3 regions of the Clostridium sp. Marseille-QA1073 genome follow, and region 2 is predicted to be linked to each of the others. Evidence: riboswitches for the same ligand, from Rfam matches in the RefSeq annotation. Region 2 holds a riboswitch; each other region holds the start of a gene.
The links. A riboswitch is a leader RNA that binds a small molecule or an ion and turns the genes downstream of it on or off. The one in region 2 is predicted to bind cobalamin.
Positions count from the first base shown of each region.

Region 1: linked by a shared signal. The riboswitch ahead of ACY1IQ_RS02080 (ABC transporter substrate-binding protein) and the one ahead of ACY1IQ_RS20235 (nitrogenase component 1) in region 2 are both predicted to bind cobalamin.
Region 3: linked by a shared signal. The riboswitch ahead of ACY1IQ_RS12500 (ABC transporter substrate-binding protein) and the one ahead of ACY1IQ_RS20235 (nitrogenase component 1) in region 2 are both predicted to bind cobalamin.

Region 1 covers NZ_JBSVQM010000002.1:39,303-50,672, reverse strand. Annotated here, with positions in the region: gene ACY1IQ_RS02110 (hypothetical protein) at 1-172, opposite strand, end outside; gene ACY1IQ_RS02105 (MarR family winged helix-turn-helix transcriptional regulator) at 418-849, opposite strand; gene ACY1IQ_RS02100 (DUF6144 family protein) at 1,299-1,832, shown strand; gene ACY1IQ_RS02095 (GyrI-like domain-containing protein) at 1,844-2,467, shown strand; gene ACY1IQ_RS02090 (hypothetical protein) at 2,903-3,040, shown strand; gene ACY1IQ_RS02085 (ArsR/SmtB family transcription factor) at 3,104-3,649, shown strand; cobalamin riboswitch at 3,911-4,091, shown strand; gene ACY1IQ_RS02080 (ABC transporter substrate-binding protein) at 4,196-5,761, shown strand; gene ACY1IQ_RS02075 (ABC transporter permease) at 5,761-6,708, shown strand; gene ACY1IQ_RS02070 (ABC transporter permease) at 6,708-7,556, shown strand; gene ACY1IQ_RS02065 (ABC transporter ATP-binding protein) at 7,571-8,530, shown strand; gene ACY1IQ_RS02060 (ABC transporter ATP-binding protein) at 8,505-9,269, shown strand; gene ACY1IQ_RS02055 (class I SAM-dependent methyltransferase) at 9,285-10,103, shown strand; gene ACY1IQ_RS02050 (CotH kinase family protein) at 10,178-11,370, opposite strand, start outside.
Region 2 covers NZ_JBSVQM010000039.1:6,508-17,877, reverse strand. Annotated here, with positions in the region: gene ACY1IQ_RS20285 (DMT family transporter) at 233-697, opposite strand; gene ACY1IQ_RS20280 (DMT family transporter) at 709-1,131, opposite strand; partial or broken gene ACY1IQ_RS20275 (Crp/Fnr family transcriptional regulator) at 1,226-1,914, shown strand; gene ACY1IQ_RS20270 (hypothetical protein) at 2,275-2,445, shown strand; gene ACY1IQ_RS20265 (helix-turn-helix transcriptional regulator) at 2,417-3,244, shown strand; gene ACY1IQ_RS20260 (pyridoxamine 5'-phosphate oxidase family protein) at 3,313-3,729, shown strand; gene ACY1IQ_RS20255 (DUF3795 domain-containing protein) at 3,852-4,163, shown strand; gene ACY1IQ_RS20250 (NUDIX hydrolase) at 4,701-5,267, shown strand; gene ACY1IQ_RS20245 (MerR family transcriptional regulator) at 5,425-6,249, shown strand; gene ACY1IQ_RS20240 (MATE family efflux transporter) at 6,316-7,677, shown strand; cobalamin riboswitch at 7,970-8,160, shown strand; gene ACY1IQ_RS20235 (nitrogenase component 1) at 8,426-9,664, shown strand; gene ACY1IQ_RS20230 (VOC family protein) at 9,937-10,341, shown strand; gene ACY1IQ_RS20225 (HAD family hydrolase) at 10,622-11,347, opposite strand.
Region 3 covers NZ_JBSVQM010000012.1:123,895-135,264, forward strand. Annotated here, with positions in the region: gene ACY1IQ_RS12465 (GNAT family N-acetyltransferase) at 88-630, opposite strand; gene ACY1IQ_RS12470 (HD domain-containing protein) at 758-1,309, opposite strand; gene ACY1IQ_RS12475 (class I SAM-dependent methyltransferase) at 1,315-2,094, opposite strand; gene ACY1IQ_RS12480 (GNAT family N-acetyltransferase) at 2,648-3,079, opposite strand; gene ACY1IQ_RS12485 (ABC transporter ATP-binding protein) at 3,356-5,143, opposite strand; gene ACY1IQ_RS12490 (ABC transporter ATP-binding protein) at 5,145-6,890, opposite strand; gene ACY1IQ_RS12495 (histidine phosphatase family protein) at 7,480-8,034, opposite strand; cobalamin riboswitch at 8,339-8,522, shown strand; gene ACY1IQ_RS12500 (ABC transporter substrate-binding protein) at 8,799-9,806, shown strand; gene ACY1IQ_RS12505 (FecCD family ABC transporter permease) at 9,824-10,870, shown strand; gene ACY1IQ_RS12510 (ABC transporter ATP-binding protein) at 10,872-11,370, shown strand, end outside.

The sequences.
Region 1 (11,370 bases), on a different contig from region 2:
CATATATTCTTGGTATAAGATGAAAAGAATCCCCTATTCCGAGTATTAATGACATGTAACCAAATAGCTTAAAATATTTATTATCTTTACTATTTTTTATCATGATACTTCCAAGAGTAATTACTGTTGTAAGATATACAACATGAAAAAATGGTTCCATTATAGCTTGCATAAATAATCCTCCTTTAATATATGGTTTTCATGCGAACTATTCAACATTAATTTTACTAAATCATTTCTACAAAATAAAGAATCAATAAAATACACCAAAGAAAAGGTTAATTTTATAGAAAAGCTTCTTATTCGCACATCATAATTATAAATAAATTTAATAGTTTAAAAACTGTAGCTTTATTTCTTTTTAAAGATATAGGAATCAAATAAAGAGTGCTAGCAAACTATTTTAAATCAATTAAATTACTCTTTAATTTTTGATAAAATATTTCTTAAGTTCTTTACTAATTCCTCTAACTCTTCTTTGCTGCAATCTTTAAATATATTATCAAAACTTTCTTGTATGATGGCTCTAAAATTCTTAGCAAATTCTAACCCTTTTGAAGAAAATCTTACATAAGTATTTCTTTTATCATCAGGATATTTTACCTTTTCTAAATAACCATATTCTTCTAATCTAGTCACAATACCAGATACAGTACCTTTAGCCAAGGACATTTCATCACATATCTCAGAAATAGTCATTTCTTTATTATGGGCTATAAGTTTAATTACAATAATCTGTTGATGAGTTAGATTACTATCCTTTAGATTTTTTTCAACAATATGCATAGATTTAGAATATATTTCTTTTATTAGCATGGCTATTTTAAAACTATCAAAGCTTAAACTCATAAAATCACCTCAAACTATATATAAAGACAATTCTATACCTATGACCATATTTAGTCAATCAATAAGTAGAAAGATTAAAAAAATAGTTCGTATGCAAACTATAATATACTATAAATTTACTGTGGTCAATACTAATTTTAAAAATATTTATCTTTATTTATAATTAAAGAAAGATAAAAGAAACACTAATTTGTTAGGTGGATTGACAGGTTATTTTGTATTAATAACTTGTTATAAAATATATAAGATATATATAAATTGAAATAAAAAATTAAGCAATTCATTTTTGAAGAGCAATAGGAATTTAAAGTTCACAAAGGTGGATTTTATTTATCTTTTGAATATATCTTAATTAATAATTTTTTAAATATGACATGATGACGTCATATAAGATTATTTATAATTAAGGAACATATATAAATATTTCAACAGATAAGGGGGAGAAAATTATGTCTAGTAAGTGTGAACGTATTCTTGACAGCATTAGATTAAATGCTGGGGTAAATATCTATAAAAAAATAGTGGAGGCATATGGTGAATTACCTTTAAAATCATCACCTACTAAGCAAGCAAAATATATTAAAAGTATATTAAATGAGCTTGAAAATAATAATGGAGAAAATATAGTAGAAAAAGTAATGAAGCCCTGTGGACATTTGTGCATTTCAAATAGAACAATTAAGGAAGCAAAAAAATTATTTGAAAGAGCTGAAAATGTTGAAAAATTTTTAGATTTAATGAATGAGAAACATATAGGTGGTGGAGAACTTCACATGGATAGTGGAAACATAATTGGAATTTATAACAAATGTTATTGTGGAATGGCTAAAAACATAGAAGATATGCCAGTTTCATATTGTAATTGCTCTGCAGGATGGTTTGAAAAATTATTTAGCTCAGTATTTAATAAAACAGTAAAAGTTACAAAGCTTCACACTATTTTAGAGGGAGCAGATAACTATGTTTTTAAAATTGAGTTTTAAGGAGAATAATCATGATAAATAAGTTTGATTATAAAAAAGTATTTAAAGAATTCTATAGTCAGCCTGCTAAAAAAGTATCAATTTTAAAGATGCCAAAGCTTAAATATTTAATGATAAATGGCCATGGAAATCCAAATACATCAAAGGAATACAAGGATGCAGTTGAAACATTATTCAGTTTAGCCTATACTATAAAATTTATGATTAAGAATAGTGATTTAAAGATAGACTATGGAGTAATGCCACTGGAGAGTGTATGGTGGACTGATAATATAAATGATTTTTTAATAGATAATAAAGACATATGGAAATGGTGTAGTATGATTATGCAGCCTGATATTGTTCCAGAAGATTATATAGAAAAAGCTTTATATGAAGTAGAAAGAAAGAAGAAATTATCGTCTATCTCTAAGGTAGAGTATAAAGACCATGATGAAGGACTTGTTGCAAAAATTATGCATGTGGGACCTTATACAAATGAAGATCCTACTGTAGAGAAGCTTCATAATTATATCAAAGAATGTGGATATGAATTAAGAGGATTACATCATGAAATATATTTAAATGATCCTAAACGATGTTTACCTAATAATATAAAAACTATAATTAGACAACCTATAATGTTGAAGGAATAGGCGTTAGAATATAAAAGTTTTAATATCTTAATATTAAAAGGTGTGAAATTTAGATTTATTACTCTAAGTTTAACACCTTTTTTACTTGATGTTATTAAATTTTATAAGGTGTTTATAAAGCGATTCACTTAAGTTTTATTTTAGTGAATCTCATTTTACAGTATGTGCTGTATACTGTAAATTAAAGTTTAAAAATAAATAATGTGATTAAAATTGAATTTTTTTTATTAAATATAAATTTTGTACATTATTGTTTTTGATGAATATAATAATATGAATGAATTTAGTTTCTATAGAACTACCTATGCTTGTATTATTTAGATTTTGATTTTAAATGCCATGGTAACTTTAGCAATTAATGCTTATATAATGAATAAATCATATAAAGAAATATTAGGTATAGTTAGTTTTTTTATGAGAGTTATAAGTTGATGCATGATACTTTTAGGTAATGTTCTAAGGGGGATTATAATAGAATATTTATCTGTTTATTTTATGTTTTTAATTATAGGTGTAATGATTTCTGTAGTTGTTTTATCTTTAAATTATAGAAGAAGCTTTAAAAAAGCTTAAAGGCTAAAAATTTCATTTAAATAATGAAAATTACTATATAACAAAAGGGGAGGGGATAAAGCGATGGAAGATAGAAAAGTATTAACTACTTTGGAAGAAGTAAAAGCTATTTCTGATCCTTTTAGATACAGAATTTTAAATACACTTATAGATATGAATGAGCCAGCTACAGTAAAACAGATAGCTGATAAAATGAAAGAAGTTCCATCAAAAATATATTATCATGTAAATAAGCTTGAAAAAGTGGGAATAGTAATAATTTACACTAAAAAGATAAAGGGAGTTATAACTAAATATTATGAACCTTTAGCTAGAAAGTTTGAAATAAAATGTTCAAAAGAAGTAGAGGAACCTTCTAAAATGATGCTTTTGGCAGTAAGTCAAATGATGATTTCAGAGTTTTATGATGAAAGTAAAGATATATTTTTAAGTTCCATGGATAAAAGTATACACGAATCAAATGGAACTATTATAAAGAAGAATATCTATCTTACAGAAGGAGAGGCAGATGAAATAATAGAATTAATGAAAAGTTTTTTTAAAAATCATAAACAAAAAGATTCTAAAAAGCTTAAATATCACAGCTTTTTTACAATAATTGAAGAATAAGAAGTAATTTATTGAACCCCATAACTATTTTTCTTAGATATCTAAGAAAAATAGTTATGGGGTTCATATATTAATAATAAAACAGTTAAAAAATATGGGAATTATTAGATGTGATATGAACTAAATATTATTACTAATTTCATTTAATTTACAATTTTTATTGATAATATTAGCAATAAATTAAATAAAAAAATAAAGTGATTAATATATTTCTGAAAGCATTTATAAGAAAATAAAATATTTGACATGTTTTTAAATACAATGTATAATTTTGTTGAAAAATTAATAAATTTAAGAATTTAGGGAAGTTTGGTGAAATTCCAACACGAACCCATCACTGTAAGCGATGACGATGCCTAACATGCCACTGGATTAATTCTGGGAAGGCTAGGTTAAGGGTGAATCGTAAGTCAGGATACCTAAACTTAAAGAGAAATAGATTGAGGGGGGAGCAACTAAATCTAATTTTATAGCAAAGATGGGTAAGCTATGGCATTGACTATGGCTTTTTTTATTATAAAAATTTAAAAGAAAAGGAATGGAGTTATGAAAAAATTATTTAAAAATAAGATATTACTAGTATTCTTAGCATTAACAATGCTTCTAGGAACTTTAGCCGGATGTGCAACTAAAGACACTGGCATAAATGAGGATAATGAAATTGTACTAGCAGCTGCAAGAGATTTATCACCAGGAGCAAAGGATGCATATTATGCTACTTCTATATTATTTGTTTGGGAGCCTTTAATTGGATTAGATGATAAAGGAAATCCTTGTGCAGAATTAGCAGAAAAATGGACAAACTCTGAAGATTTTAAAGAATGGACTTTTAAGATAAAAGAGGGAGTAAAATTTCATGATGGAGTTCAATTAGATGCTGATGCCGTAATTAAAAACTTTGATCGATATATCAATATGAAAACGAAAGGATCACCATTTTATTCTTTTGACTTAGAAAAGACATATCCTAATTTAAAAGAAGTGGTTAAAGTATCTGATCATGAAGTAAAATTAATATTTAATAAACCTATATCAACATTAATATATAATATGGCTAGATTTGGTAGTGCTATATATAGTCCACAGTGTTTTGATATAAATACGGGAGATTTTACAGATATAGCAAAGGGTACAGGACCATTCAAAATTGTAGAGCATGAAAAAGATCAATATACATTATTAGAAAGAAATGAAGAATATTATGGTGATAAAGCAAAGGCTAAGAAAGTAAGAGTGAAAGTTATTCCAGATGCAGAAACAAGATTTTCAGCTTTAAAATCTGAAGAAATTATGGGAGTAATGGACTTAGGAGCAATAACTCCAGAATTATCTAAAGAATTGTTAAAAGATGAAAAATTTGATGTATCTGCTGGAAAATCAAGTATAACTCACTTTATATCCACTAATGGTATTAAAGGACCATTCAGTAATGCAAAAATGAAAGAGTCTTTAGGTTTAGTAGTGGATAGAGATCTTATAGTTGATGAATTCTTTGGAGGATATGGAACTTCAACTATTAATATATTAAACCACACATCTCCTTTTGCAAAGGAAATAAAACCAGTTCATGATAAAGAAGGAGCTAAGGAAACTGCAAAAGAAGTATTAAAAGGAGAAACAAAAGAAGTAAAATTTATAGTACCTTCTTATGGAGTAGATCGTTATCCTTATAAAGCTGAAGCAGAATATATTCAATCAGCGATAAAGGATATAGGATTAAATGCAACAATAACAATTTTAGACGGAGCTGCATTTAAAGAGGCTATGAAAAAAGGAGAATATGATTTAGCTATACATCCTCAAGGGCTGCCAAATGCAGAACCTTTTACTATATTTGAGGGATATATGCATAGCACAGGATCAACTAATAAATCTTATAGTCTAGGATATAAAAACCAAAGAGCAGATGAGCTAATTGATAAGCTAAAAGAAACTAATGACATGGCTAAAAGAAAAGAAATATACAATGAACTTCAAGATATATCAGCTAAAGAGCCAGCAAGTATACCACTGTTCCAAGATGTTAATTTAATAGCCTTTAATAAAAAAATAAAAGGTTTTGAGGCAACAAATTATGGAGCTACATTAAACAAAACGGAGTGGAGTAAATAGTGGAAAATATCTTCAAGTATATATTTAAAAGAGTATTGTCCACTATACCAGTTTTAATAGGAATAACTTTATTAGCATTTATCCTTGGAGTTATTGCACCGGGAGATCCAGCAGTTGAAGTTTTAAGTATAGACGGAATAAGCACTCCTACAGAAGAAGAAATACAAGAGGTAAGAGAAGAATTAGGATTAAATGATGATATATTAGTTCAATATGTTAATTGGACTAAAAAAGCTATTAAAGGAGATTTAGGAGTTTCTTATATAAAGAAGACTCCTGTGTCAGAAGAAATACTGAGAAGGTTACCGATAAGCTTCTCAGTATCATTAATGGCAATGATATTTGTAATAATTTTTTCAATACCGACAGCGATAATTATGGCATTAAAGAAGGATTCTTTAATTGACAATATAGGAAGAACTATATCATTACTTTTAACATCTATACCAGGATTTTGGCTTGCTATAGTTATGATGAACATATTTTGTGAAAGATTAAAAATATTACCTACCAGTGGATATGGTACACTTAAGCACTTAATAATGCCTGCCTTTGTTTTAGCAGCAGGAACGATAGGAACAATCATGAGGTTAAATAGGGCTACATTAATAGAATCTCTTGGACAAAATTATATAGTCACTGCTGAAGGCAAAGGGCTTCCAGAAAAAGTGATTTTATTAAAGTATGGGTTTATGAATTCAATTATGCCTATAATTACTGTTTTAGGAAATTATTTTGGAGCAATACTTGGAGGAGCAACAGTTGTAGAGGTTATTTTTGGACTTCCAGGTATGGGGAGTTATGTTATTCAAGGTATAATGAGCAGAGATTATCCTGTTGTTCAGGGATATGTTGTTTTTACAGGAGTAATTTTTGTTATATTTAACCTTATAGTAGATTTATGCTATTTAGCACTAAATCCTAAAATAAGGCTTGGAGGTAAATAATGGTGAAGAAGTTTAACAAAATTAAAAATATACCTCTTATTTATAAGATAGCATTTATAACACTTATTGCTATGATTTTAATAGGTATATTTGCACCAGTATTAGCGCCTTATGATCCAAATGCTGTAGATATGACAAAAAGACTTCAAAGCATATCTAAAGAACAACTTTTAGGAACAGATGCATTAGGGAGAGATGTTTTTAGTAGAATATTATATGGTGCAAGGATTTCAATATTTTTAGCAATACTTGCAACTATATGTACAATGTTTTTAGGAACAACTATAGGAGTTATAGCAGGATATTTTGGAGGCATTTTAGACAGCATAATACAGGTGCTAGTTAGTATATTTCAAGGACTCCCAGGACTTAGTTTTATGATAGCTATTGCAGGAGTTTTAGGACCAGGTATTAAAAGCTTAATGATTGCTATAGTAGTAACTTCTTGGGCAGGATTCTCTAGAGTAGTAAGAGGAGAAGTTTTAAAAATAAAAGAAGAGAATTATATAGAAGGTGCTAGGGCTTTAGGCGCTAGTCATTTTTATATAATAATTCATCATATATTACCCAATATTTTTGCATCTTTTATAGTACTCTTTACTGTAAGAATTGGAAAAGTTGTACTATCAATGGCATCACTGAGTTTTTTAGGACTTGGCATTCAACCACCACAGGCAGATTGGGGTGTAATGGTAAATGATGCTAAAACTTACTTTAGATCCTATCCACATTTATTATTAGCTCCAGGAAGTTGCATAATGTTATTGTGTTGCAGTATAAACCTAATTGGCGATGGGTTAAGAGATCTATTTGATGAGAAAAAGGATTTCTTTAATCAATATCTTTAAAAGGATGTTTTAGTATGGAAGAAGATATAAAAATAGAAAATTTAAAAGTGTATTTTAATACTAAAGAAGGTGATGTTAAGGCAGTAGATGGAATTGACTTAACATTGAAAAGAGGAAATATTATAGGAATAGTAGGGGAAACAGGCAGCGGAAAATCTGTATTAGGTCTCTCAATCTTAGGATTATTAGCTCAAAATTCTAAAGTAGAAGGAAATATACTTTATAACAATAAAAATTTATTAACTTTAAAAAATAAGGAACTAAGAAAAATAAGGGGAAAGGAAATAGCATTAATACCTCAGAATCCAGAAACGGCATTTAATCCTATATACAATGTAGGTTCTCAAATAAGTGAATTATTTTATTATCATAACAAAGAAAAAAAGAGTAAAAGTAAGGAAAAGACCATAAAAATTTTGGAGAAATTCTCATTTGAAAACAACAATGAAGTGTATAGTTCTTATGGATTCCAGCTAAGTGGGGGAATGAAACAAAGAGTATTGTCAGCAATGGGTATGGCATTAGAGCCAAAATGGATAATTGCAGATGAGCCAACTAAAGGGTTAGATGCAATAATAAGAAATCAAGTATATGATATTTTCAAAAACCTTAAAGAAAATATGGGAGTAAGTATGATACTAATAACCCATGATTTAATGCTAGCAAAGAAGCTTTGTGATGAAGTTATAGTAATGTATGCAGGGAAGATATTAGAAAAAGGTAGTAAAGAAGATATTTTTAAAAATCCTAAGCATCCTTATACTAAGGGATTAATAAATGCTCAACCTAATAAAAAGCTTACTCCTTTAGATGGAGTTGCGCCAAGTTTAACAAATCTACCGGATGGATGTAGATTTCATCCTAGATGTAAATATAAGAAAAAATTATGTATGGAAAAAGAGGCCAAGCTTTATAAAGTAGATAGCTGTGAAGTGAGGTGTTTTTTATATGATAGAGATAATAAATCTACGTAAGCAGTTTAAAAATGGAATAGTAAATAGAAATATAGTTACGGCGGTAGATGGATTATCTTTTAAAATTGAAAAGGGAAGGACCTTAGGATTAGTTGGAGAAAGTGGATGTGGAAAGTCTACTTTATCAAGATCAATATTAAAACTTATAAAACCAGATAGCGGTAGAATAATTTACAATGAAGAAGATATTACAAACTATAGCTTTTCAAAAATGAGAGATTTAAGACGAGAAATGCAAATAATATTTCAACATCCTGATTCAGCACTAAATCCTAAAAAAACCATAGAAGAAAGCTTAATAGAACCGTTGAAATTACACAAAATTCATAATAAAAATACTTCACAAAAACACATCAAAAACTATTTGGAGTTTGTTGGATTAAGTGATGAAATTTTATCAAGATATCCTTATCAAGTAAGTGGAGGTCAAATTCAAAGAGTAGCTTTAGCTAGAGTGTTACTTTTAAAACCAAAATTTATTATATTAGATGAACCTACATCAATGTTAGATGTATCTGTACAAGCTCAAGTCATGCAACTATTAAAAAAAGCTCAAAAGGAATTTGGTATAACATATTTATTTATATCACATGACATAGATTTAGTTAAGGCAGTAAGTGATGATATAGCTGTAATGCTAAATGGTAAAATAGTAGAAATTATAAAAGCTGAGGAAATCTACAAAAATGCTAAAAATGAATATACTAAAAGACTTATAGAAAGCTTTATAAATTTTTAAAGGAGAGCTAGAAATATGTACTTAGATTATAAAGATATAGATTTTGAGGGAATATGGCAAAATAGAATTAGAAGTAAAAATGGGTATGAAAAACAGCGAGCTTTTGATGATGAAGTTGAAAGAGAGTTTTGGGAGAATTTAGCTCCCAATTATGATAAAAATCCTACACTATATGATTATTCTAAAGAAGTATTTAAGATAATAGAAAGTTTAATTGAAAAAGGTAGTAGTTTAATAGAAATCGGATGTGGAACAGGAAAGTTTACAATACCATTGTCAAATAAGTGCAAAGATGTATTAGCCTTTGACTTTTCAAAGGATATGTTAAAGATATTAAAAGAAAAAATAGAAAACAACAATATAAATAATATAAGAACCTTAGAGGGAAAATGGGAAGATGCCAATATTGATAAAATGGATTATATACTATCAATAAATTCTCTTTATAGGATATGGAGTATCAAAGATGCTTTAAAAAAGATGAATACTTTAGCTAAAAAGGCAGTTATAATAGTACGAACTATACAAAAACCTATGTTTAACCAATTATATATGGAATTAGGCTTAGAGGATCAAACAGTCTTAGACTACATATACCTTGAAAATATAATACATTCTTTAGGTATTTATGCAAATATACAATATATAGATATAAAAAATAAAATATATTTTAATAATATAGAAGATATATATAGAAAGATAGAAGAAGACATAGGGAGAAAAATCAATAATAATATAATAGATGGTTTTATAGAAAAAAACTTTATAAAAGAAGAGAATAACTATGTATATACTAATAACTCTAAAGTTGCAATTATATCTTGGAAGATATAATTGCAACTTTATACGATTAATAAAACAAAAAGCTGGTTAAGGTAAACTTTATACTAACCAGCTTTTGTTTTATATTATGAACTTTGATATTTTTTTCTTTTAAATTTGAGAGCAAATATGGATGCAATAATTATAGATAATAATGAGAATATAAGAATAGTAACTAAATAAGAGGTATTTTGAGGAGTCTGAGCTCCTTGAATTCTATCCTTTGGTCCTCTACCAAATTGATTATCTTTCATATTTTCATTATCAATATTTGGATTTTTGTCTAAGTTATCTTGAAAGTCTTTATTGCCATTCTCCCCCATAATGTCAAAAGGAGAGTCTTTGATAATTTCAATTACTGATTCATCAATACCTAAATCTTTAAGCTCTGCAATTTGTTCATCTGTAAGTATTCCATCTTCAGAAGCTTGAATTATTTCCATAGCTTTTTCCATTGTACTCATATCAGGCATATTACCATCGCCAGAGCCATTTGAAAGGTCATTATTCGGATTTGGAAAATTGTTTCCAGGTAATTTTCCCCCAGGAAAACCACCATTACCACCACCCATAGTTCCAAGAGCACTTAAATCAACATTGGTAGGAATATTGCCATAAGTAGTTGATGGTTGAGCACCTGCAAGTTGAGCGATTATGCTTGAAGCTCTATCTTTTCCAAAAGAAATAAGTATTGGAAGAGAAGTTTTATATTCTTCATAGGTATAAAAGGCAGTAGCATCATTCTTAACATAGTTTCCAATAAGGTTATCTAGATTATTTATTGTAGATTTGAAAACTCCATTATCAATGTAGTTCGTCACTATTTCATTTAGATACTTATGATATAATTCTTTGTATTCAGATACTTCAAGAAGTTTAGCTATAAGTGGACTATTTTCTAGAGTATCTGTAACAGGTGAATCGATAGGAAAATTAACAGCCTTTTCAGCATCGTTCATTTGAAATCCTGCGAAAGAAAGGTTAAAGTCCCATGGCAATATTTGAAAAATACCATTTTGTTCATAAAGATAATAGTTATGTTTCATACTTCCAGCATAGCTGTCTAAATTAACTAAAAATGTATTAACAGCAAAATATCTTAGTATTTCATCTACATCAAGATATTTTTCTAAATCAGTGCCTTCATTGAGATTTTTTATCATATCAATGACCTTTTCGTGATCTGAGGAATTAGTCTTTTTAAGTACAGCACTATCTAAAACACTTGAGTAATTTGAAGGATCATCACCATTCCATACAAGGTTTGTACCACCACTTG
Region 2 (11,370 bases):
TCTTTAAATAGACTTATTAATAGAAGTGACTGTGTGACTTTAAAAATAAATCAATTCAAAGCTTCTCATATAAAAGAGAAGTATTAACAATTCTCCATTCTAAATTGTCAATCCCTCATTGTATAAGGGTGCAGTGCACATCAGAGCAAGATCCATTGAATTTAATAGTTCTAATTGTAACATACAAATTCTTTTACAAAAGAGCCTTAGAATATTGGATAATTCAATAGATTTAAACATTTTTATTTAATTTAAGGTCTTTTTGTTTATACTTATTATCAATTCTTGCATTAATTATAAGTCCTATAAGAAATAGTGCTCCTCCAATTATCTTACCTTGAGAAAAAATGTCTAGGTATATATAATCTATAATAGCACTTGCAAGCATTTGGCCTATAAAGCGAAGTATAACTACATATACTGCTGGGACTTTAGGAACTATAATGTTAAACATATAAGTTGTTAAAACTCCTATGAATCCCCCTAAAAAATAGGGGATGGAAATAGACTTTATAGAAGAGTAAGATGGCATGGAGTTTATCATAATAGCGCATAATAAAATAGATGATATGGTAGCCATTAGGTAGTTTATAATAACTCCATTTATCATACCTTCTTTTTGAGCAACTTTTCCATTTAACATCATATTTATAACTATTGTCACTCCAGTTAAGAATGATAAGAATATATACATCATATTATCTCTCCTTACATGGTAATCATAACTATTATTCCAAATGAAATTATTGAAAATACTAATATTTTTTCTTTCTTAAATTTGTTAACTGGCATTCCAAATAATCCAAAATGCTCTACTAAGCTGGACATTACAAGTTGTCCAAATAAAGTTATTCCTATAGTAAGGGTTAATCCTATTTTAGGGATAGATATATTGTTTAAAAGTATAGTTATAACACTTAGTATACCCGGGAGAAAAAACATAAGCGGTAATTTCTTTAAATTTGAAAGTCTATTTTTCTTTATTATAGATATAATTATAATCAATATAAATCCTAGTATATGAAAGATTAGAGTACTCATATAAGGTCCTGTTATATTGGCTAACATTCCATTTAAAAAAATCATTATGGCAAGTATAACGCCATTTATAAGTGCTAAGTTTTTATACATACATAAATTCCTCCTACACTTTACAATACTATATAAATAAATTACAATATTTCTATGAGCTTGAACATGACATATGTCATGTTAGGAGGATCTTATGAGAAGAATTTTAGATAATAATCTTTTAAGCTATTATATTGATAAACATAATATGGAAAATATTTTTGATAGACATATGTTAAAGTATACACAACTTCATTTTTATGAAAAAGATGAATATATACTAGAAGCAGAATCTGAGCTTCAGTACTATTATTTACTTGTAGATGGAAAAATTAAAATTTCTTATCTTTTTGAAAATGGAAAATCTATGTTTTTAAAATTTTATAGAGAATTTAACACCATAGGAGATTTAGAGCTTTTAAAAAATATACCTATAAGGTGCAATATAGATGCAATAGAAGATACTTATTTGATAGCAATGCCTGCAGATATACTTAGGAAAAATATTTAAACAATATAAAGTTTTTGCACCATTTAATAGATTCTTTAAGTGAAAAACTTTATGCAACTATTAATAATAGTTCCTACAACTTTGTATATCCCCTTATAAATAGATTATCTAGCTATTTAGTTGAGCATATAACAGATAAAGATTATATAATTTTAAGTTCATCTTTTATAGAAATTGCTCAGTTTTTAGGAACAACCTATAGGCACTTAAACAGAACTTTTAAAGAGCTTGAAACAGAAGGAATTATAAAATGTAAGAATAAAACAGTATATATATTAGATGAGAATAGACTTAGACAATTATCTAAAAATTTATATATAAAATCTTTATAATGTTAGAATTCTATACAATGTATGATTATCGTGTTAAATGATGCACCAATAATTTAATAAATAAGATTTAAAGATATTAATATATATTTTAGTACCGTATTACTTAGTAGTAAGTTTTACGGTATTTTATTATAATAAGCTGTAATATATAAATAAACTACGTTAAAACTTTTAGTATTTTAATTCACAATTCACAATACAAAGTGCACAATTAAGATGGAAATTATTTTTAATCAAAAATAATTTCTTTAATGGATTTTTTAGCTAGCGATACAATTGCTAGTGTTTTCTTGTAGGGGTGAACAGTGCTCGCCAGTCCTTTTTAGTACGTTTTATAGTTTAAGATACATCTAATAATATATGGCGAACACTGTACGCCACTACGATTATGCAGAAATATTATCAAAGGGGAGTATTACAATGAAAATCGATCGATTACTAGGCATAATAACAGTTCTTTTAAATAATGATAAAGTAAAATCAAAGGATTTAGCTGAAAAATTTGAAGTATCAATACGTACAAATATATAGAGATATAGAAGATTTATGTAAAGCTGGCATACCAATAGTAACCTATCAAGATGGCAATGGAGGTATTGGCATTTCGGAGGGATATAAGCTTAATAAAAATATATTGACCATTGAGGAGCTTGATAATATAATGATAGGCTTAAAAAGTATAGAAAGCATATCACATGATAGCAATGTTAAGTTACTTTTAGAAAAGCTTATGCCAAAGGGAGAGGATATTATATCGATTAGTAATAACATGTTTATAGATTTATCTTCATTTTATAAAACAAGCCTTTCTCAGAAAATAAGTATATTAAGAAAAGCAATTTATGATAAAAGTGAAGTGACCTTTGAATATTTTTCTCCTAAGGGAATATCTAAAAGATGTGTAGAACCTTATTTTATTACTTTTAAATGGTCTGCATGGTATGTTTTTGGTTATTGTAAATTACGTAAGGATTTTAGACTTTTTAAGCTTAATAGAATGAATTCTGTTAAAGAAAGTGATATAAGATTTACTATTCGTCACATTCCAACTGGACTAACTGAATTAGATAATTATTTTACTAAAGATGAAAAAGTTATCACTATGCTTATAGATCGATCTATTGAGTATGAAGTGGTTGAAAGCTATGGGGTGAATTCATATGAAATCACTGAAGATAATCGTATTAAATTTGATTTGCATTATACTAATCATGATTTTGCCATAAAGTTTATAATGGGACTAGGTGACAAGGTAGAAGTTTTATCACCTAAATCTATAATAGATCAGTTGAAAGTATGTGCAGAAAATATTTTAAATAAGTATAAATGAACATGACATACAGTTGGCAAGTTCACTATGATATCATGTAGAAAAAAGATAGAGAGGATGTTTTTTCTATGACAAAAGATTTACTTATAAAGGCTGAAGAGTTAATGGAGAGAGCAGAAGTGGCTACCATTTCATCCATTGATGAAGATGGCTATCCAAGAACTGCTACAATCTCAAATTTAAAGACAGAAGGAATAAATATTGCATGGTTTTCTACAGGGACAAGCTCTAATAAGACTAAGAATTTTCAAAGGAATTGTAAGGCTAGCATTTGTTATAATGTAGATCGTAATAACATTACATTAAATGGTGATATTACCATTGTAGAAGATAAAAATATAAAAGAAGAACTTTGGCAAGACTGGTTTATAGAGCATTTCCCACTTGGAATTAATGATCCTGAATACTGCATATTAAAGTTTGAAACAAAATATATTCAAGTTTGGATTGATAATATATTTGAAGATTTAAGATTTCTTAATTAGTAGTTTTAGAGATATTTATAGGAAAATTTTTAACAAGTTAAATAAAAATTTCATGACTTATTTTATATAGGAGAAATTTTTAAAAATAAAATATTTTTAAAAATAAGAATGGGGAATTATATATGGATAAGAAAATGATTGGAATGTGTGGTGCTTACTGTGGGGTATGCGAATGGAAGGAAAAAACAAACTGTCCAGGCTGTCAAGATTGTAAAAGTAAGCCCTTTTGGGGAGAGTGTTCAATTGCAAAATGCTCCATTGATAAGGGATACAATCATTGTGGACATTGCTCACAGCTGCCCTGTGAAAGACTACAGGAGGCTTTTAACAATGAAGAGCATGGAGATAATGGTGAGCGTTTAATTAATTTAAAAAATTGGGCAAGTGGCAAAGAAACTTATCTAAAATTAAGGACGCTGAACCCAAATAAGTAACAATTTGAATTAAAAGAAAATTATGAATAATTATACCATATTTACTAAACATATTGATGCATATTTAGTTAAATATGGTATAATTTTTTTGAAGATAATTTTAATTATGAAACATATATATGAATTTAGGAAGAGGATTTATGGAATATTTTGATATATTAAACAAAGATGGAAGCAGAAGTGAGAAGCTATTAATGTAAGACTATTGCATGAAAAAAGTATAATTAAGAAATGGTTTTTGAACAATCCTAATTCAAATAAATTACTTTAGAGGGCATAATGTGCTATATTGAAGCTAAGGAAATATTCTGCTATAGAAGAATTAGATAAAGAATAGAACAGGATAATTCAAGAAGGCTTCTTCAAGACACTGGCGGGTTAAAAAGAATCATTAAGAACAACTCATGATTTTTAAAAAGAGAAAAATATTCAAGTTATAAAATATTTATCTAAAGAAGAATTTTTTATTTTGTACATTATAAGTATGAAGTAATAGCTAGCTTTTACGTTGTACATAATTTTGGAGGTACAGAGAAGATGGATTTTGTAGAAGAAATTATTAAGTTCATACCAGATAATCAGCAGGAATACAACGACAAAAAAATAATTTTAAATTATATTGACCAGTATAGAGATAATGTTTTGCTAAGGACAAATGAGATTGCGCATATTACAAGTTCAGGATTTATAATGAATAAATCATTAGATAAAGTGTTAATGATTCACCATAATATTCGTGGAGTATGGGCGTGGACAGGTGGACATGCTGATGGTGATTCAGATTTATTGCATGTAGCTATTAAGGAAGCAGGAGAAGAAACGGGCGTATTAAATATAGTCCCTCTATCTAAAAAAATTGCATCTGTTGATATTCTTCCGGTTCATGGCCATAATAAGAGAGGAAAATATGTGAGTTCTCACTTGCATTTATCAGTAGCATATATACTTATATGTAATGAACTTGAGAAATTGGTAGTAAAGCCAGACGAGAACACTGATGTGGCATGGTTTAAAACCAAAATGTTTACAATTGAACATTTTGATGCACATGATGTTTATTTATATGGAAAACTTATAAAAAGAGCAAAGCAATACACTAAATAATATACGTGTTGTTCATTATATGTTTTTTTAGTTAGCATAATATAATATTTAAAGGTTTTGTCTATTTTTATGACAAGGCTTTTTCTATATAAACATCTTTAACTTATTATTTTAAATATTAACATTAAATAAAAACATTCTGAAAGGAAGGGCGCTTGTGAGAAATAAGGTTTTAATAGGTGAGATGGCTAAACTTCATAATATATCTTCACAAACCCTAAGATATTATGATAAAATAGGTCTTTTTAAGCCTCAACATATAGATTATGAAAATAAATATAGATACTACGACATTGAGCAGTTTGCTACCTTGGATTCAATACTATTCTTTAAAAAGCTAGGCGTTCCATTAGAAGAAATTAAAGATTATTTTCATGATAGAGATTTAAATTCTATGATAAGGTTATTAAAGCATCAAGAAAAAATGATAATAAGAGAAATAGAAACCCTTAATAAACATTTAAACAGTATAAGAAGCAGAGTAGAACTAATTGAAAGTTATCAAAATAATGATAGTGCTTATAAATGCTCTATTAGAGAGTTAAAATCTAGAAAAATAGCGTATTTTAATTTAGAGCATAATATTGACACTATAGACTTTGAGTATGGTTTGAAAGAACTGTATAAAATGCTTAAAGATGATCTTTCACTCTTTAATGGAGTAATAGCATGTATTACGTCAAAGGAAGATATAGAAGAAGGTAACTATAATCATTGTAAAACCGTAGGATTAATATTTGAAGAAAATATAATAAATGGAGAGCATCTAAATATTTTACCTAAAGGTAAATATGCCACTATTGCATATAATGGGGATAATGATGAATGTGGAAAATATTATGAAGAATTGATGAAATATATAAAAGATAATAAATTAGAAGTTATAGGTGACGGTATATTAATAACTATAATAGATAGTGCTTTTTCCGATTATAAAGGTGAATATATAAAAGAAATACAAATTCCTATTAAAAACTCTTGACATTATAGCTACTATAACCTTTAAAATAACTTTTAGCTGTGATTTTATTTTAAGGGAGGTAATAATATGAGCAAGAGAGCAGATTTATTAAATGATGATATAAAAAAGATATTTATTAAATATTTAGTTCCAAGTATTGCTGGTATGCTTGGGATATCTTTAAATATACTTTTTGATACTATATTTATTGGGCGTGGAGTGGGAAGTGAAGGATTAGCAGCTCTTAGCATTGCTATTCCTATGTATAATGTACTAGGTGCTGTGGGGCTTTTATTAGGAATTGGAGGAGCTACAGCAGCTTCTGTATCTATGGGACAAAAAGAATATGATAAGGTTAATGAAATATTTACAACTTCCATAATAATAAGTATATTTTTAGGACTTTTATTTACTTTTTTTGGTGTAGTATTCATTGATCAGCTATGCTATTTTTTAGGAGCTACAGAAGAAATATTTCCGCTAGTTAAAGATTATTTAGGACTATTAATGATGTTTAGTTTTGCATTTATATTATCTCAAATGCTAGCAGTATTTGTTCGTAATGATAGAAATCCAAAACTTGCTATGTGGAGTGTACTAATAGGTAACCTTTCAAATGTAGTATTAGATTATATATTTATAATGAAATTAGGATGGGGAATGAAAGGGGCAATAACAGCTACAGTTTGCTCTCCCACAATAACTTTACTTTTATTAAGTCTTCACTTTATAAAAGGTAACAATACTTTAAAATTAAAAATTAATAAATTTAAATTAAATATTCATACTATAACTAGAATATTTAAAAATGGTACACCAAGTTTTATAATGGAAATGTCAAATGCAATGATAATATTTGCTTTTAATAATGTGATTTGGGGATTAGTAGGCTCTATAGGTGTTTCTGCCTATAGTATAATAGCTAATATATCATTAATTTGTGCAGCTATATTTTATGGTATAGCACAAGCAATACAGCCAATAATAAGTATAAATTATGGTGCTAGAAAAGAAAAAAGAGTTTATAAATCTTTAAAATTAGCTATTATAACAGCAGGAATATTTGGAATAATATTTTATTCTATAGGTTTGATTTTCCCTAAATTTATAGTTTCTTTATTTAATAATGAGAATACTGAATTAATGACTATGACTGTAAGAGGTATAAAACTTTATTTCATGGCGTTTATATTTATGGGATGCAATATTTCTATGGTTTCTTATTTCCAATCAATTGAAAATGCAAGAGCATCATCTATAGTTTCTATTAGTAGAGGTATTGTATTTATTTTAATAGGACTTATAATATTACCTAAAATTTTAGGGATTAATGGTGTGTGGTTAACAGTACCTTTTGCTGAAAGTATAAGTTTAATAGTGTCATTTATATGTTTTAAAAAATTTAAAAAAAGTTACACATTAAAACAAGCAGAAGTAGTAGAGAAATAAAGTACTAGATTTATCTAGTACTTTATTTATTCTATAGGAAATTATTTTTTGAAAAAATAATTTCTTTAATGTACTTTTTGACTAGCAATGCAATTGCTAGTTTTTTAGGTATCTAATAATTCAATAATATATGGCGAACACTGTTCGCCGCTACAAGATCAATTCTAAATTTCTCAGTGATAACTGAGAAATGTCCATGGCTAATATTTATAAATTTTTTAAATATGGAAAATTATTATAGTTTACTACTTGAAAAATATTTTGAATTATGATAACATTTTAAATGTTGAAAAGTTAATAGAATAGATTAGGTTCAATTAAAATATTTTAATTGATTAAAAGGGAAGTTGGGTGTAAATCCCACGCGATCCCGTCGCTGTAAGAGAGGAATTTTCCTAGTTGTGCCACTGAACTTTTGTTTGGGAAGGTTAGGAAAGTGTTGATTCTTTAGCCAGAAGACCTGCCTAGATCTAAACACAGTTAAACTACGAGAGATGGTGAGTGTTATTTTGAAATTATTAAATATACATAATTAGTGTATATTTATATTGGTATGTAACTTCTTAATCATTGTGGTTGAGAAGTTTTTTTATTTATATTTTAAAATCGAAATTTAAAATCTTATTATAGCATTGATTGAATTTTAAATTATAGAAATATTTGTGATTTAATTAATAAATATAACTGTATCTTTAGTAGTAACTTTCTTAGGATAGAAAGAATCATAAAATTGTAAAGGGGGATAGACATGAATAATAGTTTTTTACCATTACCTAACTTTAGAATGGGTTTTTTATGGACACTTTTAAACATTAAAAATAGCATAATTGTAGAATATGGAGCTATAAGCACAGCTCATTATTTAAATTCCATGTATGAAAAATTTAATGTTGATAGAGAAGGAGAAGTTTATTGCTGCCGATTAAATGAATCTCAAATTATTTCTGGAGACATAGAACCGCTTAAAAAAGGAATTTTAGAAATATATGATGATAGAAAACCCGAAATTATTTTCGTAGCTCCATCAACTTTATGTTCAATTATTGGATTCGATGGAGAAGATTTTCTTCTTAAGATGGGTGGTAAGCTAGAAGGAAAAGCCATCCCCTTATATTTTGGAAAAATAAAAGGAGATTTCTCTTTAGGTGTAAGAGAAGCATTAAAAATGTTATGTGATAAAATTGTAGAGCCTCCTAAGGAGAAAAAGTATATGACTTATAACATAATTGGATTTACTCCAGATTATTATAATTTTAATAGTGATTTATTAGAAATAGAAGAAATTATGTTACAGGGCTTTGGAATGAAAATACACACAATATTTACAAATGGAAGTTCTATAGAAAAAATAAAAAAAGCTTCTGAAGCAAGTTTTAATATAGTTGTAAGGTCTGAAGGAATAGATGCTTCAAAAATACTAAAGAAAAAATATAATATGGAGTATATAACTCCATGCCTTTATGGAACTAGTGGTACTTTAGATTTTATTAACTCTATAGAAAAGTTAACAGGAATAAAATGTAATAATGATTATTTAGAAAGAAGTAAGATTAAATGTAGAGAAGCTCTTGTAAGATTTAAACATCACACAAGAAAGGTAATAAATAATACTAAGTGTTTAGTTACTGGATATTACGATGTTGTAAACGGAATGAGTAGATTTGTAGAAGAAGAATTAGGTCTTGGAGTAGAATCTGTAGTAATAAATCACAATTTAAAAGGTGAATATATGAAGCTTAATGAGAAAATAGAAAGAAAGCTATATGTAAACCCTACAGATAGTAAGAAAAATGAGCTAATAAATAGTAAGACTAATCTGCTATTAGGGGATGGAGAATTTATTTACAGTTTAAATGAAGCAGCCTCAAAAATACAAATTAGTAGTCCAAATGTAAAAAAGATACTTATATATGATAGAAAACCACTGGTTGGTTTTAATGGAATGAGATTTATAATGGAAGAAATATTGCAAGGAATAATCTCATAAAATTATTTTAATTAAAAGCTAATAATCTTTAATATTATCATAGATATTAAGCGTGACTTAGTATGTTAATAACTAAGTCACAATTAGTATTCCCTTCTGATATAATAAAAAAAATTTTTTCCCGTGGGTAACCACGGTTTTTTTCTTTATTAAATTTATTTAAGTTTTTATCATATATATGATAATTTTAATTATTTCAACTTATATTAATATCCTATATAATTTAATAGAAAATACTATTTTAAAATTAGGCATATAAAGGAGAATATACTATGAGCATAAAGATGATGCATCATGTCTGCATTCAAACAGAAAAATATAAAGAATCGCTTGAATTTTACACTAAAATTTTAGGTTTTGAATTAGTTACAGAAACAGCAAATTTTCATAGCAGAGATTTTAATACTTGGCTGAGATTAGGAACATTTATGATTGAATTGCAAACTGGTAAAAAGGGAGAGAAGTTAAATAGCTGGAATTCATTAAATCAAGGAATAGTACACATGTGTTTTTTAGTTGAGGATATTCAGAAAGAATTTGATAGGATAAAAAAATTAGGTTATAACAATTTCAAGATTAAAAATGGAAAAGAAATTTATAAAGTTGAAAATGGGCATATATTTAAAATTAAAGCGCCAGAAGGTACTGAAATTGAAATGAGAGATATGGATATATAGATAAAAAACTATATTGAAAATTAACTTTATAATTGCATACTTGAGTATTTCAATTTATAACTTTAAACAATGGACAATTAATAATTATGGTTGAAATTAGTTCTAATAAAACTAATTTCTTTAATGGAATTTTTTGACTAGCAATGCAATTGCTAGTCATTGTAGGGGCGAACAGTGTTCGCCAGTTCTTTTAATGTTTCTTATAATTTAATGTTTATTCAATAATATATGGCAAACACTGTTCGCCGCTACAGTTAATCAATTCTTAATTGTGAATTGATTATATATAATTATTTATTTCATGTAAATTAGAAATTATGATATGTGGTTTTATTTCTGTAGGATTTTTACTTTGATTTTTGTTTAACCATATAGTTTTCATACCTAAATCTAAGGCTGGCTTAATATCACATTTTAAATTATCACCTACCATAAGACATTCTTTTCCACATACATTCATTTTTTCTAAGGCTTTTTTAAATATTTCTTCTCTTGGTTTACATAGCTTTAGAGAATAGCTGAAGGTAAAATCATCAATTAGCTCATATAAATTTGAAACTTTAAAACAATCAATCATAATTTCATCATAATAACAAGTATTAGAAATTACTCCTATTTTATATCCTTTTTCTTTTATTTTATTTAGGGTTTTATAGAGATCTTCCTCGAAGTGCAGTTGTTTTTTATATTCATCATAAAATATATGTATTGCTTCAATACATTGATTAATTGTAAGATATACATCATAGTTTTTAAGAAATTCATTTAGAAATTCTTCAATAGGATATTCTATAAGAGTTTCTTTTCTCAATTTCATAATACTCATCCAGTTATTATAAAATCCTACTCTAACTTCTTCAAAGCTTATTTTAGAGTGGAATTTATTTAAATATTCAGTTAGTTTGTGAAGTCCAGCCATATCTTTCTCTTCATTAGAATCACCGTAATGAAAATGTAAAAGAGTATTTCCCATGTCAAAATATATAACCTTAATATTATTAAACATATACCTTCCTCCATGATTTAGTA
Region 3 (11,370 bases), on a different contig from region 2:
TCCCTATGTCTTCATATACATTTACTAATTTTACTTATCATATAATATTAATTCCTATTATTTTGTATATAGATTATTCTTATGCTCCTATACGTATTTCTTTAGCGACTGTTCCATATTATTTTTCATTAATAATATATCTGCCAAGAATATATCTATCAACAATCTACCACCCATCTGATATTCTTGTCTGGTGACCTGTGCGCCAAATTTTCGATAAAACTGATTTGATGGTGAATAATGATGATTATAGACTACTATCTTTTCTATACCTTTAGCCATATAGAAATCTAATGTATAAATAATCATCATAAGGGAAATTCCCCTGTTTCTTTGGTCGGGATATACCCAAAGACCGTTCAGTTCTATCCCTTTCTCAGGTATATTAAAACTTTCAGCAAAGCTACTAAAGGCAACGCCAAGCATCTTGTCATCTTCAAATGCTCCAATTAACAAACGAATATCATTGTTTTCTTTAGCTGTATTCATCCAATCTACCCATAAGTCCAATTCTTGTGAAAATGAAAGAGTGTTTTTAGCCTTATCAGCTAATTCTTCTGTCCAGCACAAAATCTTTAATTCTATTGTTTGTTTCATATCTGCTTCCGTTAATTCCCTAATTTTAATCATAAGCCCATCCCCTAATTGAATAATATTTATTTCATCTTATAAATATCGGGGACGGTTCATCAAAATATTTAACTTTTATTGTATTTACATGCAAATTTAAATACAATAAAATATAATGAACCGTCCCCTAATTTAAACCCTCTTTTAAATCCTCTATAAATTGTTTTGCAAATGCTTGTTGATTCTTAAAAATAGTTTTCGCCTCTTGTAGATAGCAAGTCCCCTTATCTAAAACATTTTCTTCAATATACCTAATTGTTTCTTCTAATGTTTGACCTCTTACTGAGCCTGTTATTAAAGACTTTACAATTAGATATGTTTTTCCACCTTCAATCATATGTGCATCATGTAATATCTTACCTTCTAAAGTTTCTGCTATATTATCCTTTTGAGATTCCCAAGATACTTTAATTATTTTACTTATTTTTTCCCTTGAAAGTCCTTGCTCCTGTAGCCACTGAATTATTCTTTCTTCACTGTTATATATAAATCCATGAAAATATGTTGAATAGATTAGAATGTCAATATCAGCTTTATACTTTCCTTCTTTTAATAGTTTCTCTACATACTTTAATACTCTTTCTATGTGAGATAAATCATGCATTATATCCTTATTTTTATAATATGGATTAACAAATTCCTTCAAATTATTTATATCTATAATTAACCCTCCATCCATAATATTTATTTACAGCTTGTTTTCACTGCTCTTGTAGCAATATAGGTATTTATATATTTATCTAAAATAGACTTTCCACCATAAGTATCTTCATAAAATCCTGTAATAACAAATCCCGCATCAATTTGTCCCTTAATTTGATCTTCTAAGGTATGTCCAAATTCAAAAGGATAATCTTTTTCAATAAACTCATCTATTTCTTCTTTACTCAAGCTTTCTAAATCCGAATATGGAATTGAGTATTTAACCTCAAATATCCCTTTTTCTAGTTTTTTATAGTCAAATATATAATTTATAGGATTTGCTATGCCTGAAATTAATATCCCTTTATTTTTAAGTACTCTTGCAGCTTCTTTCCACACCACTAAAATATTATCTATAAAAATATTAGAAACAGGATGGACAATTAAATCAAAACTTTCATTTTCAAAACAAGATAAATCTCTCATATCTCCTTGAATGGTTTTAATATTAAGTCCTTCTCTTTCAGCTACATATTCATCACCTTTTAATTGCTCTATCGAATTATCAAAAACAGTAACTGCTCCACCGGCTGCTGATAAAATAGGTCCTTGTTGTCCTCCACCACTAGCTAAACATAAAACTTTTTTTCCCTTTAAATCTCCAAACCATTCCCTTGGAACTATCTTAGTTGGAGTAAGATAAATACCCCATTGTCCCTTTCTAGCATCTTCTATAATTTCAATTGAAACTGGTTTAGTCCACATATTTCCTGCCTTAACTTGCCCATCCCAAGCTTTACTATTATGTTTTATAATATCCATGTTAATTACCCTCTTACTCATTTAAACTAAAACAACTTCTAATCCTTTAATTTATTTTGCTAGTAATATCCTCTTATATATTATTAGTTTTATTTTTCAAGTAGCTTCTCATCCATAAAATCTTAATTTTCTGCTACCCCTAACCTACTAAATCACTCTCTGCATTTAAAACTGTAAATTTTTTAACGCCCAAATTTTTTCTCCTAAATAAAATCCCTGCTTAAATAACATCCTGCTTAATTATAATAATCATAATTTGAATACTTCCCATTCTACTTCTAGTTATTGATTATTTCTCTTATGCATTTTTCTATCACGAAAACAAATTTAAAATTTATTTTCTTATTACTCACTAAAATTTAGAGACGATTCATTAAAATTAGGTGTAATATTTTCAATATATTCTGTAAATTTTTATCCTAGCTTAAATTTCATTGCTCTATTTTTGAATATTATGAAGAAAATCTTTTACTTCTATTGTACTAAGGGACGATTCATAAAAATTAATGAACCGTCCCTAATAATTAATGATCTTATACTTTTACTATAACTCTTAATTAGATTTCCATATCATTAAATAATCTTTTTCTCCCGTGTCATTATCAATTAATTTATCTTTTAAAATAAAACCATTTCTTAAATAAAACTCGTAGGCTTTTTTATTTTTCTCATAAACCTTTAATTCAATTTCATCTCTACGCTCTTTTATAAAATTTAATAACTTATTACCATACCCCTTATTATGATAATTGCTATCAATAAACAATGCTGCTAAATAGTTGTCTATCATAGACACAAAGCCTAAAATTTTATTATTATCTTCTATAACATAAGTCTCAGACATAGGAATGTATTTTGTTATCATATCTTCTTTTTTCTCTTCCCAATATTTCGCATTAATAAAATCATGAGATTTCTTAGAAACCTCACACCAAAGTTCAACTATATAATTTATTTCACTCTCATTATATTTTCTGATATTCATAGTTAGAAATTCCTCTCTTATTTCTATATTTTAAAGCCCCCAATTTATTTAATAATAATTTTTCTCTTACCCTCATAGGATTCTGTAATAACCCTTTTATCTCTATACCTCATATAATTAATTTAACATTTAAGTTTTGCTTAATAAATTTAATAATTCTACCTTAACTGCTTATTATAATTACACCTTAGAGGAACCCCTAAATGGCTCAATGCCATTCCTCTAAGGTGAAAATAATTTATTAATATCTATACTCTTTTTACTAATTTTCTACTGTTAAGCTCCTTCATTAAGGAATCTATACTGTGCCATATACAAGCCATAATAGAAGCCTTTTTTAGCCATAAGCTCGTCATGAGTTCCTGCTTCAATTATTTTTCCGTCATCTATTACCATAATTTTATTACAATCTCTAATGGTTGATAATCTATGAGCTATTACAAAAGATGTCCTTCCTTTTAGAAGTTTATTAATTCCCTTTTGTACTAATATTTCTGTAGCAGTATCTATATTAGATGTAGCTTCATCAAGAATTAAAATTCTTGGATTAGCAAGAAGTGCTCTAGCAAAGGAAATAAGCTGACGTTGACCAACTGAAAGTCTCGAACCTCTTTCATTTACCTCTGTATCATATCCCTTTTCAAGTTTCATAATAAACTCGTGAGCATTTACTGCTTTTGCGGCTGCTACAATCTCCTCATCAGTTGCATCTAACTTTCCATAACGTATATTTTCCTTTATGGTATCAGAAAATAAGAAAGTATCTTGCAGCATTATTCCCATTTGACTTCTTAAAGAATAAAGATTAACATCTTTAACATTTTTACCATCAATTAGTACTTCTCCAAGATTGCAATCATAAAATCTACTTACAAGACTAGTTATAGTTGTTTTTCCTGCCCCTGTAGGACCAACTAAAGCTATATTCTCTCCTTGTCTTATTTTAAAACTTACATCTTTAAGGACAGGAATTCCTTCTTCATACCCAAAGGTTACATTTTTAAACTCTACATTACCTTTAATTTTTGGCATAATTTCAGCACTTTCTAAATCTATAATATCTGGTTTAACATCCATTATGTCAAAAATTCTCTCTGCTGCTGCAAAGTTTGTTATTAATGTATTATAATAAGAAGCTAAGTTTATAATTGGTCTCCAAAACATATCAGAATAAGCTATAAAAGCAACAATTGTACCTACACTAATCTCTCGACTTTGGAAAAATTTAGTTCCATACCAAAATATAATAAGTGTACTAATGCCCCAAGATACTTCAACTATTGGCCAGAAAAAGTCGTTAAACATAACTGCCTTCATAAAACCATTCAACATTTCTTTTAGTGAAAATTTAAATTTAGCTGAGCTAGTTTTTTCATAAGTGAAATCTTGAATAATTCTTATTCCTGAAAAAGCTTCATGAGTATAACCGTTCATATTAGAACGCTTTTGTCTATAAGCTTGCCATTTTCTCCTAGCTATAATTTCTATAGAAAACATAGTAAAACATAATATTGGTAATACAATAATAGCTAATAATGCAAGTTTTACATTCATTGTAAACATAAGTGTAGCAACGCATATAATTGTTAGAAGCTGCGGTATTACTGTAGTTACTCCACTAGAAAAAAGTTCTGATAGAGAGTTAACATCACCAATAACTCTTGCAAGAATCTTTCCAACTGGTCTTTCATCAAAGAAAGCAAAGGATAATTTTTGAATGTGAGTATATAATTCTTGTCTTATATTCAATAATATTTTATTAGTTATCTTAGACATCTCTATAATTGAAACTCTAGATGAAAGCATGCCAATAAAGTTAATTATTATAACTGCTAAAGTTGTCATCATAAGACCTTTAATGTTTTTTGCTACTATAAATTTATCAATAGATATTTTTAGTAGATATGGAGTTAATAGTCCGCTAATCATAATTATTATCATTAAGAAAATTATAAAAAATACTTTAACTCTAAATGGCTTTAAATATTTTATTAATCTTAGAAATATTTCCCTATTTGATCTACTAATTATCTTTTCATCTTGATTTATTGAGTTCTTAGCCATATTAACTCACCTCCTCATTTCTCTTTTCTGAGTTTATAAAATCTTTAAATTGTGTTTTATAAATTTCATAGTATTTACCACCTTTTTTAAGTAGGCTCTCATGAGTTCCATACTCTACAATTTCACCTTCATCCATATATATAATTAAATCTGAATTTTTTACTGCTGAAATTCTATGAGCTATAATAAAAGTGGTAATTTTCTTCTCGCTATGATAAAGGTTTTTTAGAAGATCATATTCTGTCTCCATATCTAAAGCTGAGGTTGAATCGTCAAGAATTAATATTGAACACTCTCTAATAAGAGCTCTTGCAATACATAATCTTTGTTTTTGACCTCCAGATAATCCAAGTCCTCTTTCCCCTATTAAAGTTTCAATTCCTTCTTCTAGCTCATCTACAAATTCTTTTGCACAAGCAAGTTCTAGTACTTTTTCTATTTCCTCTCTTGTAGCATTTTCTTTTCCATATTTAATATTATTTTCTATTGTATCTGAAAACAAGAAAGAGTCTTGTGGTACAATTGATATCCCTTTTCTTAGAGAATATAAATCTATATCCTTAACATCATGACCATCAACCTTAACGGCACCTTCCATAACATCATAATTTCTTAATAAAAGACTTATTAATGATGACTTTCCTGAGCCAGTAGACCCCATAATTGCAACTGTACTTCCAGCCTTAATATCTAAATTAATATTTTTAAGAACTGGCTTTTCTTTATATTTAAAAGTAATATTCTCAAAAGAAATATCACCTTTAATTTCTTCAAGTACTGTACAGTCTTCTGAATTTTTTATTTCTGGATTTATAGAAAGTATGGCATCTATCTTCTTTTGAGATGCTTTACTTTGGGATAACATACTTGTAAGCCAGCCAAGCATTCTCATTGGCCAAATTAAAAGCCATAAATAACCATTAAAAGCTACAAGTTCTCCTACAGTTAAAGTACCTTTAATAACTAATATTCCACCTACACCATTAACTAAAAGTACAGATAAATTTCCTAAAAATTCTTCTATAGGATAAAACTTTCCCCAAATTTTTGATCGCTGAACAGCAAGATCATAGTTTTTATTATTAAACTTAAGAAATTTTAATATTTCATGCTTTTCCCTTGCAAAAGCTTTTACTAGTTTAACTCCTGCAATATTTTCTTGAGCAGTAGTATTTAATACTGCGGTATGATCACTTATTTTTTCAAAAACTGAGTCTAATTGCTTTTCAAGCTTTACAGTTATAAAAGCTATAACTGGCATAGTAATTAGCGCAATTACTGTTAAAAGTACATTCATTTTTAGTAAGACAACTGTAGATAAAACAAAGTAAACAATATTTTCTATAAATAATCTCATTCCAAATCCCATAACTGCCCAAATATTATCTACATCTTCACCTACTCTAGACATAAGTTCACCAGTATTCATATTATCAAAATATGAAAAAGATAAACTTTGAATATGATCAAAAAGATTTTGTTTTAAATCTCCTGCAACTTTTCTTCCTAGATAATCAAACATAAATTCTTTTACATATCCAAATATAAATTTGGTAAATGCTATTGCTGCAATACCTTTAAGCAAAATTCCTAGTATTTCATAATTTCCCTTTACAATTACATCATCAATAAATAGTTTTGTAATATAAGGAGTTACTAAGTCAACACCAATTATAATAATCATAGCTAATGCTCCAATTAGTGTTATTAGTTTATAATTCTTTGTGTAGCTTAAAATTTTCTTCAACTTAAATCGCCCCCTTCAGCTACAAGTCAATTTTTTAAATAGACAATCTACAAATTTCAACACCTTTTAAATTATTATAAGAAAATTTAAAATTGCCTATCGTTACAAATGTTTTCTGAATAATGCATCTAGAACTATTATCCATTTTTTACTTAATATAGAATCCCCAGAGATGAAAAAAGCCGTACTTTCCCACCGATAAACAGGAAAATACAGCTATTAATGCATAAAAAAAGTCCTAGGAATACCCTAGGACTAAAATTTACACAAAAAGGCTATGATAAACCTATATCATGAGGTAGGGTATTAGTTAATACAATATTAAATTTAAATCCTATACTTATTAATCTGTTTAACATCTTACTACCTCCTTTTATAAATTAATCATATTTAGGTTTTACACCCATGTACTAAGTATATCTATATCTAGATATTTATGTCAATATATTATTTAATTTATATATTTTAACTTTTTATTAACATATTAATAAAAAATCCATATTATTATCTTAAATTAATTAAATAGTCAAAATTTTAATTCTTTTCTAATTTTGCTATAGACTTCTATTAAATATTTACAGTAAATAACTTATTTACTAACTGCCTCTATAGCTAAGAGCTTTTTATCTTCAAAAATTAATTTATAAGCATCAGGCATTTTAAGTTTCTTCCAAAAATCATAATCATACTTTTTGCAATAATAATTCATAATAAGCACCATAATATTACCATGAGTTCCAATAGCTATATTTTTTCCGCTATAATTATCTAATACATTATTTAAGGAATTAACGCCCCTTGCTTGTGCTTCTATATTACTTTCTCCACCTTCAAAACAAAAACTTGGATTTGTCCACAGTTCTACTATAGCTTCTTCAAAATTATCCACAGGATATTCACATAATTTCCTTTCTTTAAAGCCCTCGTCTATAATTATACTTTTATTTATCAAATTTGCTACAACTTCTACAGTTTCTATTGCTCTTTTATACGGACTAGAAATTACTAAATCTATATTTTCTTTTGCAAGTGTTTCTGTAATTTTATTTCTGTCTATAGTTCCTTTATGAGATAATGGTCTATTTAACTCATCAGTGTTGTAACTAGAATGAGCATGTCTAACTAAATAAATATTTGTTATCATTATTACTTTGCCACTAAAAATATCCTTTTATAGATAATTTCACCTCTGTATATGCCTTTATGTTAGTGGCTTCTCCTTTCTTATTTTTATATCACCTTAGAGTAATTATATCAAAATATTTACATTTATTCTTTATATTGCTATACTACTGTTACTCTCTTAATACAATATATTTAACTTATATCTTTTTCTTGTGGCAAATAAATTATATGTTTTATAATAGTTTAAATTTTCTGAAATATTCTTTTTGTAAAATTTTGTGTTATAATCCTGATGAAGTAATTGTAAATTTTTATTTAAAATTAAATATATTAACTATTTTGGTGAAATATAAGTATTTCTTAAAAGGGAAAAGGGTGAAAATCCCTTACGGTCCAGCCACTGTATTGAGGAGTAAATTTTTGTTATGCCACTGCAATTTTTTTGTGGGAAGGTAAAAACTTATGATGAATCTGAGTCAGGAGACCTGCCAATATAGGTTTTAAAATCACTTACTAGGATAAGGTATTTTAAGTTTGCTAATTTAACTATATGGTATTGTCTTATTTTATTTATAGTTTAAATATTAGAAATAGATTTATTTTTTAGCATTGTATTTTTTAGTATCTTAATTCTTAAGATGCTTTTTTTATTTTAAAAATTAATAAGAAATTTAACTTTAGTAATTTTCTATTGATACTTTCATAAAGTTAATAAACAAAATATTTTGTTTAAATATATAAAATAATATGCTACATTTTCAAAAATAAAGGAGGATTTTTAAGATGAAAAAACAAAAAATTTGTTCATTGATTTTAGCAGTTTCTTTAACTGCAACTATGTTAGGAGGATGTGGTAACACAAGTGAAGATAATGCTTCAAATTCTGTAGAATCAATCTCTGATACTAAAGCCTATACTCAAGTTACAATTAATAATGACTTACCTTCTAGAAAGACAGATGAAGTTTTCTCTGAAACTCCTAAAAAAGCTGTAAGTTTAAGTGGTTTTACAACAGAGATGCTTCTTGCCTTAGGTTTAGAAAACTCTATAGCTGGATATTCCTTTCAAGATAATGAAGTATTGCCAGAATATAAAGACGCCCATTCTAAATTAAATGAGTTAGCTGACTTAATGCCTTCAAAGGAAACTTTACTTGGCGTAGAACCAGATTTTATAACCGGGTGGATGTCTACTTTTACTGAAAACAATTTTAATGCTGAATTTTGCAAAGAAAATAGAATAAAAATTTATGTTCCAAAATGTGAAAGTCCTAATGCAACAATGGAAACTGTTTATGAAGATTTTACTAATCTAGGAAATATATTTAATGTAAAAGAAAATGCAAGTAATGTTATATCAAAAATGAAAAAAGAAATTGAAGATATTTCATCTGCTGTTCCTAAAGATAATGAACCAGTTAGAGCTTTTATTTATGACTCTGGAGAAGATTCGCCATTTACATCTTGTAATGGTTTACCTACAGATTTAATTAGACTTGCTGGTGGTGTCAATATATTTAAAGATGGTGAAAAACCATGGGCTAATGTAACTTGGGAAGAAGTTGTAAATAGAAATCCTGAATACATAATTATCATGCAATACAATGCTGCTGATAACGTAGAAGAAAAAATAAACTTTTTAAAAAATAATGCAGCTCTAAAAGATATAGATGCAATAAAAAATAATAATATTTTTGTTTTAGGACTTTCAGATGTTGTTGCAGGTGTAAGGAACTCTAATGCAATAAAAACTATGGCTGAAAAATTCCATCCAGAAGCTTTTAAGAATTAACACGGAGAGTTATTGACATGAAAAAAAATAAACTTACCTTTCCCTTTATATACATATCCTTAATTCTATTTTTAATAGTTTCTATAATAATTGCTATTAATGTAGGATCTGTAAATATAAGTGGTACTGAATTATGTAAAATAATAATTAATAATATATCAAATAAAGAGTTTTTTCCAAAAACTTGGTCTAACTCTGTAGAAAATATAGTATGGCAATTAAGACTTCCTAGAGTACTTCTTGCTGCAATTGTTGGTGCTGGCCTATCTTTATCTGGTGTATTGATGCAAGCATTAACAAAAAATGTTCTAGCTGACCCTTATATACTTGGAATATCTTCTGGTGCTTCAACTGGAGCTGTAATAACTATTTTACTAGGTAGTACACTAGCATTACCTATCTTATCTGTACATTTAGGTGCTTTTATTGGAGCATTACTTTCTTCAATAATTGTCTTTGTTATTTCAAGTAGACAGGGAAAGTTTTCTTCTTCTGGATTAGTGTTAACAGGGGTAGCAGTAGCATCCGTATTCTCAGCTATAACAAATTTTGTTATGTTTAAAGCCAAAGATGTTAGAAAGCTCTACTCTGTAATATTTTGGATGACTGGGTCACTTGCTGGTGCTAAATGGGGTGACTTACTTTTAGCTTTTTTAGTTTTAGTAGTTTCTTCTATAATAGCTTTAGTAATTCATAAAACATTAGATGCAATTTTACTTGGTGAAGATGCAGCTATAACTTTAGGTGTTAACATTAAGCTTTTGAAAAAAATAATAATAGTAACAAGTACACTATTAACTGGAATTATGGTATCTTTAAGTGGAATAATAGGCTTTGTTGGTCTTGTAATTCCTCATATTTCAAGGACTATTGCTGGTTCTGTGCATAAAAAGCTTATTCCACTAACTATTCTTTTAGGATCTTTGTTCTTAATATGGTCTGATATATTTGCAAGAATAATTGGTTCTCCTGAAGAACTTCCTATAGGTGTTGTTACGGCTTTCATTGGCGCACCATTCTTCTTACTTCTATTAAAAAAGAGTAAATATTCTTTTGGAGGTTAACATGATCAAATTAAGCGTAAAAGATTTGCAATATAAGCATATATTAAAAAATATAAATCTAGAAATAAATAAAGGTGATTTTGTTGGAATTATAGGACCAAATGGTAGTGGAAAATCGACATTACTTAAAAATATATATAGAGTTTTTACTCCAGATAAAGGTGAAGTTTTTTTAAATGATATAAATTTAAAAAAATTATCTAATAAAGAAATTGCTAAAAATATGTCAGTAGTAGCTCAAGAAAACAGACCTGAATTTGACTTTAAGGTGATAGACATGGTGTTAATAGGTCGTTTTGCACATAAAAGCTTATTTGAAGATAGTAATTCTAATGACATAAAACTTGCTGAAAATTGTTTAGAAAAAGTTGGAATGTTAGAGTTTAAAGATAGAAACTTCTTAAACTTATCTGGTGGAGAAAAACAGAGAGTTTTAATTGCAAGAGCATTAGCTCAAGAAAGTGACTTTATGATTCTTGATGAACCAACTAATCATCTAG